Regions from separate parts of the Spirosoma sp. KCTC 42546 genome, predicted to be linked through region 2. Evidence: riboswitches for the same ligand, from Rfam matches in the RefSeq annotation. Region 2 holds a riboswitch; the other holds the start of a gene.
What was found. A riboswitch is a leader RNA that binds a small molecule or an ion and turns the genes downstream of it on or off. The one in region 2 is predicted to bind S-adenosylmethionine.
Positions count from the first base shown of each region.

Region 1 (4,155 bases), 970 kb from region 2:
CTATGGCGTCATTGTTAACACCAGTTTCAACGTACGGGGCGAGCCTATCGTTTCTACGCCGGATGATGCCTACCGTTGCTTCATGCGTACCGAAATGGATTATTTGGTGGTCGGTAATTTCCTGTTCGATAAGCGCCAGCAACCTGAGTGGCAGGAGAAAGATAACTGGAAAGAAGAATTTGTTTTAGACTAGCCAAACACACTCCCGAACGATCTGTCCTGATGGGATCAAAACTTGTATCCAGTGCCGTCCGTCTGCTTTTGCTCGGATTCCTGGCCTTTATTTTGTATTACGGTGATCGACTGCATGTTACGTTCGATTACCCACACAAAGGTTTGTTTGATAACGTATATGTTCGACTGGCAAAAGGGTGTATCCTGGTGCTGATCGTTATTGAACTGCTTCGCTGCTACTATTATGGCGTTGTCAAAAATCCGAAGCCACCGAAGTTTCTTGGTAATTTAGCCACCCTGTTTGTTCCACTTGTTGGGCTGTTGGTTTTTGTTGAGATCATCTTTATGTGCATTTCCCAAAGCCAGGAAGGAGGTCTTACACTGGCATCGCATATCTGGTTTGAACGCTACTGGCCTCCCATGGTCGGCGATTATCGGGATACGACAAAAGTTGATACAGTAGGTAAAAAGAACGTTTTGGTGGTGGGCGACTCGTTTACGTCGGGTCACGGTCTCAAATCAGCTGACGAACGGTACGGGAATGTTCTTAGCGAAAAATTAGGTACCAAAGAGTATGTAACATACAACCTCGGTATATCAGGCTCCGATACGCGTGATGAATACGCTCGGCTGGTAAAGTTTGGCAAAACGCCTGACGTGTTGGTTTTGCAGTATTTCCCGAACGACATTGAAAAGGTAGCCCGCGATCATGGGTTAGTTCCTGCTGGATTTGAGCCGTATTCGGATATGCCCCGCGCTGTACAGTCGCTGTTTATTAAGTCGTATTTGCTCAATTATTTATACTGGCAGTTTCCACACGGTAATTTTGCGCCTTTTGATACATACGCCCGCACTGCCTACGGCACACCGGCCATTATTAACGACCACTTAAGCGACCTTAACAAATTCATAACCTACGCACAGGAGCATAATTCCCGCTTTTACGTTGTTATGTTTCCGTTCTCGCACAATATTGAAAAAACAGCTGTGTACGTTAAACCTGTAGTTGACTTCTTTCAACGCAGTAACGTACCCATTCTGGATGTTGGTAAACTCATGGGCGATATTGCCCCGAACGATCGGGTTGTAGGCCGTAATGATGGCCATGCCAGTGCTCTGGTGAATCAGCGTGTGGGCGATGCTTTGTTTCGACTTATGCAGTCGAATCCGGGTACTGTTCAGGCGCCATCTGTTAACAAGCAAATAAACTAAAAGTAGACATGGAATTTTTGCAGGACATTTTCAAATTCATGAAGCAGCGCAAAAAATGGTGGCTGGCTCCGATGATTATTTTACTGTTACTCATCGGTGTTCTAATTGTTATTGGTGGCGGTTCTGCCGTTGCTCCATTTATCTATACGTTGTTTTAAGGCATGGATGTTACCGAAAAAGTAAAGGCCCAGCTGGTCATCGTGACTGGTCTGGTTGTGTTATATTTTGTGTTTAAATCACCCTGGTGGCTTTATGCAGCAGCAGCCGTTGGCTTGCTGAGCCTGGCTATTCCGGTAGTTGGTGATTTGATTGTGAAGGCCTGGTTCAAAGTGGCTGAAATACTGGGAAACATCAATGGCAAGATCATTTTGTCGATCCTGTTTTTTGTGTTTTTATGGCCAATTGCGTTGCTGTATCGCCTGACGTCGAAAAATCCGCTGGATATTAAACGGACGAACGAAAAGTCGTTTTACAACGAGCGGAATCACCAGTACACGAAAGAGGATTTGGAACAGACCTGGTAGCTATTGTTGATGCGACTAGATTAGCTGTAACTATCATAGAATCAATAGAATCTTAAAAATAGGGTATGCTGCGTGTCGGCGTACCCTATTTTTGTCTATTTTTGTTGTAGCTTATCCAGAAAGACGGAGGGAACGGACCCGATGATGTCTTGGCAACCAACCAACTCCAGGAACTGGTGCCAATTTCCTCCCGCTTAGTAGCGGGATAGATAAGTAGCCTTCTGCTATCTGTCTTTCTGTAAGTCATTTTATCTTTTTGGACTTTTTTAAGTGTGCTGGTTGTTAGTAGCCCTAATAACCAAGCCTTCTATAACTCGCTTTTGAAAACGATATACGAACTCCTCCACGAACGCATCCTCGTCCTTGATGGTGCGATGGGTACGATGATCCAACGGTATAACCTGACTGATGCGGATTACCGGGGTGAACGATTTAAGGATTGGCCACATGATCTGAAGGGTAACAACGATTTGTTATCGTTGACGAAACCGGATATAATCAAGGCGATCCATAAGCAATATCTGGAAGCAGGTGCCGACATTATTGAAACCAATACTTTCAGTGGTACAACCATTGCCATGGCCGATTACCACATGGAGGAACTGGCTTATGAACTCAACTATGAATCGGCCCGGATTGCCAAAGAGGTAGCTGAGGAAATTACACGTCAGAATCCGGATAAACCGCGCTTTGTCGCCGGTGCTATGGGACCAACGAACCGTACAGCTTCCCTGTCGCCGGATGTGAACAATCCCGCCTATAGGGCTGTTACGTTCGATGATTTGGTCAATGCGTATTATGAGCAGGTGAGTGGTTTAGTGGATGGTGGCTCAGATGTGCTGCTAGTCGAAACAATCTTTGATACCCTCAATGCGAAGGCAGCTATGTTTGCCATCGACAAATATTTCAATTTAAATCCGCAGAAGACGGTTCTGCCCATCATGATCTCAGGCACCATTACCGATGCCAGTGGTCGTACATTATCGGGGCAGACGACCGAAGCGTTTTTGTACTCGGTTTCCCATTTGCCCCTGCTCAGTGTAGGCTTAAACTGTGCGCTTGGTGCTGCCTTAATGCGGCCTTACATTCAGACACTCGCAAAAGAAGCACCATTTTTTACGTCAGCCTACCCGAATGCGGGCTTGCCTAATGAATTTGGTGAGTACGATGAAACGCCGGATATGATGGCGGCTCAAATCGAAGATTTTATTAAAAGTAGTTTCGTCAATATTGTTGGCGGCTGTTGTGGCTCTACACCCGATCATATCCGTGCTATTGCGGATGTGGCGGCTAAATATCCGCCCCGGCAATTGCCGGAAGCTGAGCCTTATCAAAAGCTGAGCGGCCTGGAACCCCTGAAAATTACGGAGCAAACCAACTTCCTGAATGTTGGCGAACGAACGAACGTAACAGGGTCAAAGAAATTTGCCCGGCTCATTAAAGAAGGGAATTTCGATGAAGCCCTGAGTATTGCCCGTGGCCAGGTTGAAGGGGGCGCGCAGGTGATTGACATCAACATGGATGAAGGCATGCTGGATTCGGTGGAGGCCATGAAAACCTTCCTGAACCTGATTGCTGCCGAGCCCGATATTGCCCGTGTCCCTATCATGGTCGATTCCTCAAAGTGGGAAGTGATCGAGGCTGGCCTGAAATGCGTCCAGGGAAAAGCCATTGTGAACTCCATCTCCCTAAAAGAAGGCGAAGAGGCATTCATTGAACGGGCACAACTCGTTAAACGCTATGGTGCGGCTGCGGTGGTAATGGCGTTCGACGAAACCGGGCAGGCTGACTCCTACGAACGGCGCATTCAAATCTGCGAACGGGCGTACCGGATTCTGGTCGATAAAGTCAAATTTGCTCCACAGGATATCATTTTCGATCCCAATATCCTGACTGTAGCAACGGGTATCGAAGAGCACAACAACTACGCCGTTGACTTCATCAACGCAACGCGCTGGATCAAGCAAAACCTGCCGCTAGCCAAAGTGAGTGGGGGCGTATCGAATATCTCGTTTAGTTTCCGGGGTAACGATGTTGTACGGGAAGCGATGCACTCGGCCTTTCTGTATCACGCCATTCGGGCCGGTATGGATATGGGTATCGTGAATGCCGGGCAACTGGAAGTGTATGATAGCATTCCAAAAGAGTTGCTGGAGCGTTGCGAAGATGTACTTCTCAATCGTCGGGACGATGCCACCGAGCGCCTGGTCGATTTTGCCGAAACGGTGAAAGCGAAAGGGAAAGT
Region 1 is NZ_CP041360.1:6,249,234-6,253,388, reverse strand. Features, by position in the region: gene EXU85_RS25805 (carbamoyltransferase) at 1-193, shown strand, start outside; gene EXU85_RS25800 (SGNH/GDSL hydrolase family protein) at 223-1,386, shown strand; gene EXU85_RS35505 (DUF5989 family protein) at 1,395-1,544, shown strand; gene EXU85_RS25795 (SxtJ family membrane protein) at 1,548-1,910, shown strand; SAM riboswitch class I at 2,019-2,126, shown strand; gene metH (methionine synthase) at 2,231-4,155, shown strand, end outside.
Region 1: another riboswitch for S-adenosylmethionine. It lies ahead of metH (methionine synthase); the one in region 2 lies ahead of EXU85_RS21700 (YceI family protein).

Region 2 (4,155 bases):
ATTTCTGATGTGGCCCGAAACTGAAGAGCTACTATATGCCAACATGCAGGATGTTTCAGAACGGGCAGCTCGCTACGGTCGGCAAGTAGATTTTGGATTACGCATTCATCTTATCGTTCGCGAAACCGAGGCCGAAGCCCGCGCCTGGTCCCGGCACATCATGTCGAAGTTTGACCCCGTTCGCGGGGCCGCTATGAAAAACGCATCGCAGAGTTCCTGGTCGCTGGGGGTCCGGCGGCAAAACGAACTCCGTGAAGGAGCCGACACCGACGGATTTGTGGAACCACTCCTCTGGACCGACATTGGCAAAGCTCGTTCGGGAGCGGGTGGTGCTTTAGTGGGCAGTGCTGATCAGATCGTCGAAAAAATCAACCGCTATATAGATATGGGGATACGGGCCTTTATTTTCTCCGGCTATCCCCTCATCGAAGAAGCGGAGTGGTTTGCCCGCCTTGTTCTGCCTCGCTTACCCAATACATCCCTGTCGCGGTTACAGGGACGCACCCCGGTTAGGCCCGAAACTCATGAGCCGTCTTGATAGCCATTTGCAAATTCTGAATCGGGATATCCGTACGTACGGTGCAATTGGCACCCAGAATCACCTGGGTTGGTGCATCCTTTAGGACCAGTTCCACAGCTTTCTTAACATCGGCTGGCGTACCAGTCGACAGCACCCCATGCCGGTCAATACCGCCCATAACCGGCCGTTTAAATAGATCAGCCGCCTGCGTGAGCGATAGGGGTTTGCCTTCTGCGGCAAGCGGCACATTCACGATCTGGCCGGGGTAGTCGTGAAAGCGGGGACCAAATTCGGCGTAGGCACCCTCGTAATCGCAAACATGCAGGATATTGAAGGGTGTCAGCTGCGCTACTTCTTTATGAATCAGCATATCGTAGTTCTTGATAACCCGATTAAACAGCACACGATCGGCCACGGCACTGGCTTCCCCGCCCTGCGAACAAGTGTAGAAACCATCCACGCCAGCGCGTACAGCCGCCCGTACATAATTCATAACCGAGAGTGTAACATTTTCCATACCTCGACTTACCGCTTCGGGATCTTCCTGCACATGCTTCAGTAATGTCTCTTTGGGTACGGCCTGTTTGGCCATTTGATACGGTGAATACATCGTTGGCAGGATCAATGCCTCCGACTTTGCCGCCTTCACCAACCCTTTAATGATATATAAACTGGGAGCAAACCACTCCTCGGTAAGGACCGGAATTTTTGCCCAGTCATCTGCCGTTTTCACCTCGGCCATTTTCGGGTAGCTTTGCTCAAACTGGATCTTCACGAAATCCATGCCCGTAGCCCGGAAATAATCAAGATGAGCCTTGATGGCAGCATCGCCCGTTCGCTGTTCGGGTGGGAAGTGCAGGAAAAAGCCAGCCGGAATGTAGTTCGGGTTACCTGACTTATCGAGTACCTGCAACATCAAATCACGCTTCGATTTGGCAAGTGCGTTTGACCGGGCAAATCCTGTTGACATAGCCCCAACGGAAGCCGCAGCCAATGCAGAAGCGCCAATAAAATCCCGCCGACTGATTGAGTTTGATACCTTTTTTTTCATGTGCTTTGAGGCTATTACTAGTTATGGGGATACAATGAGTTTCAAGATAATTGATAACGGGTAAGGCAATTTGGTTCTTGAAAGCAAGTATACTAATTATAACCAACAACCCAAGACAATATATTGATTAACAGACAATTACCCTAAACTCTATCGAGTTATACTATTTATAGGCGCCCATTTATTGCATTAATCAATTATAATTTTGATCGCAATCAAGACAAAATCTTTTTTCTACAAAATTTATAGATCAAGTTTGGAAATATAAAAATAGCCGCTTTACCTTTACAGCATCTTACAATTACTACTGCTCCGGCAGCCCGGCTGCAAAGTAGCTTTGGATTTATAAAGAAAGGGGGAGAGACAGGCTCTGCGAACCCTTAGCAACTTGCCAGTTGGTGATAGTGCTAACCTGCCTACCTAGTTAGGAACTATAAATTTACAACCGCCCCGGCGGACAACCATGTCTAGTCAATTTTCGTCCCGAAACGCAGAACCTATTCTGAATCTGCATCCTGTAGCAAAGCCACCTTGTTGCTGTTGTCACTAACTAGTTCCTGCTGAACGGATAGGTCGCGTTTACATCATTCCTTGGGTTTTATACCTGCCTGATTCCGCTCATCTTGACCTAATCATTGAACCAATTATCCTACTTAATCCATAGAATAAAAACATTTTTCCAATTCAATCTTCCGTATGAAAACAACTACGATCGCATCACTCGTTGGCTTTGGAGATACTCTTCTGAAGGCCCGGTTAACTCGCCGAATCCTCGTCGACATAGCAGCATGATAGATTTTCATTTACGGTATTCTGTCCCCGGTAGGCCGTTTGAGGCAGGTTTTATTAGAGCGTTAGTCCACCGTAAACAGAATGCCAAAAACTGAATACAGTCAACCAGAACAACTAAAACTCGCTTCGGCGAACCAACAATGAAAAAGACAATCCAACTTCTGTTCGGCCTGACGGCCCTCTCGCTGGTTTCCTTTGCTAACCCAGCCCCTAAAAAAGTCAAAGAAGCTACCTACAAAGTAGATACCCAACAAAGTAAATTGGCTTGGACAGCCAAAAAGGTAACTGGCGAACATTCAGGAACAGCCCCCATCAGTACTGGCTCGCTAGCCCTGGAAAGTGGCAAATTGAAAGGCGGATCATTTGATATTGACCTAAAGGACCTGACGGTAACGGATATCACCGACGCTGCCCAGAACGCCAAGCTGGTAGGTCATCTTAAAAGCGACGACTTCTTCTCGGTTGAAAGACACCCCACTGCCAGGTTCGTGATTTCGTCGGTGTCGCTTACTGGCAATAACACCTATGACGTAACCGGTAAGCTAACAATTAAAGGCATCACGAACGATATCAAGTTCCCGGCGCAGGTTAAAACCGAGGCTGGTAAGCTTACAGCAACCGCCAACGTAACGGTCGACCGAACCAAATATGATATAAAGTACCGATCCAAGAACTACTTTGAAAATCTGGGCGACAAAACGATTTATGACGACTTCACCCTCGCGATTACGCTCGTAGCAACGCCATCGGGAGCTGTCGCCAGCCGATAAGAATAGGGAATGTTTCGCCACTTCATCAACAACTAAAAATCAATAAATCACCCGATCCCATGAACAAACCTTCCTCTTATTTTTTGACAATCTGGACGCTGTCTTCACTAACGTATATGAGCACCGTTAGTGCACAATCTACTTCCTCTTCAACTGATACGTTAACGGATGCCATCGTTCGTCGGGTTCATAAATCTGCCCTGACGATTGATCCTCATCTCGATATTCTGGTCGATTTTAATACCCCAGGCAACGACGCTGGCACGGATACCAAAGGCCAGTTTGACCTTCCCAAACTCGAACGGGGTGATCTGGATGTAGCCACGGTGGCACTGTTTGCAGGCACGGCCCAAAAAACGCCCGAAAACATTGCTTCGGCCCGGAAAGAAGTGGATACGAAACTGGCTGCCCTGCGCCGGTTCGTAAGCCAGCACCCCGACCGACTGGAGTTTGCCTACACAGCCGCTGACCTGGAACGTATTCCGGCGAAAGGAAAGCACGCCATTCTACTGAGTTTTCTTAACGCCTTTTCGCTCGGAAAAGACATCGCTCAACTCCCAATCCTTTACCGCGATGGTGTTCGGGTGTTTGGACTTACCCATGCCGGAAACAACGACTGGGCAGATTCCTCCCGGCCTTCGCCTGGTTTCGGCGACAAACCCGACGAGTTGGGTGGCTTATCAGCACTGGGTAAACAATCTGTGGCAGAATTGAATAAGCTTGGGGTGATTATTGATGTATCTCAATTGACACCCGCGGGAGTTTTCCAGACGATTCAGTTGAGTCGGGCTCCGGTTATTGCCTCTCATTCAGCTGTACGTGGGCGGGTGGATGCGACGCGAAATCTGAACAACGATGAACTGAAAGCCATTGCCGCTAGCGGTGGAGTCGTTAGTATCGTTGCTTTCTCAGCCTATCTGCATCCGTCTCAGGAGCAACTGGCGACCTACAAAAAGAACGTTTGGGAACCCTTCGGGCTACAACCCGGAGACGATGCAAAGTCGAAACTCGATCCCGCTGCT
Region 2 is NZ_CP041360.1:5,277,903-5,282,057, forward strand. Features, by position in the region: gene EXU85_RS21690 (LLM class flavin-dependent oxidoreductase) at 1-538, shown strand, start outside; gene EXU85_RS21695 (uroporphyrinogen decarboxylase family protein) at 510-1,571, opposite strand; SAM riboswitch class I at 1,912-2,011, shown strand; gene EXU85_RS21700 (YceI family protein) at 2,504-3,133, shown strand; gene EXU85_RS21705 (dipeptidase) at 3,193-4,155, shown strand, end outside.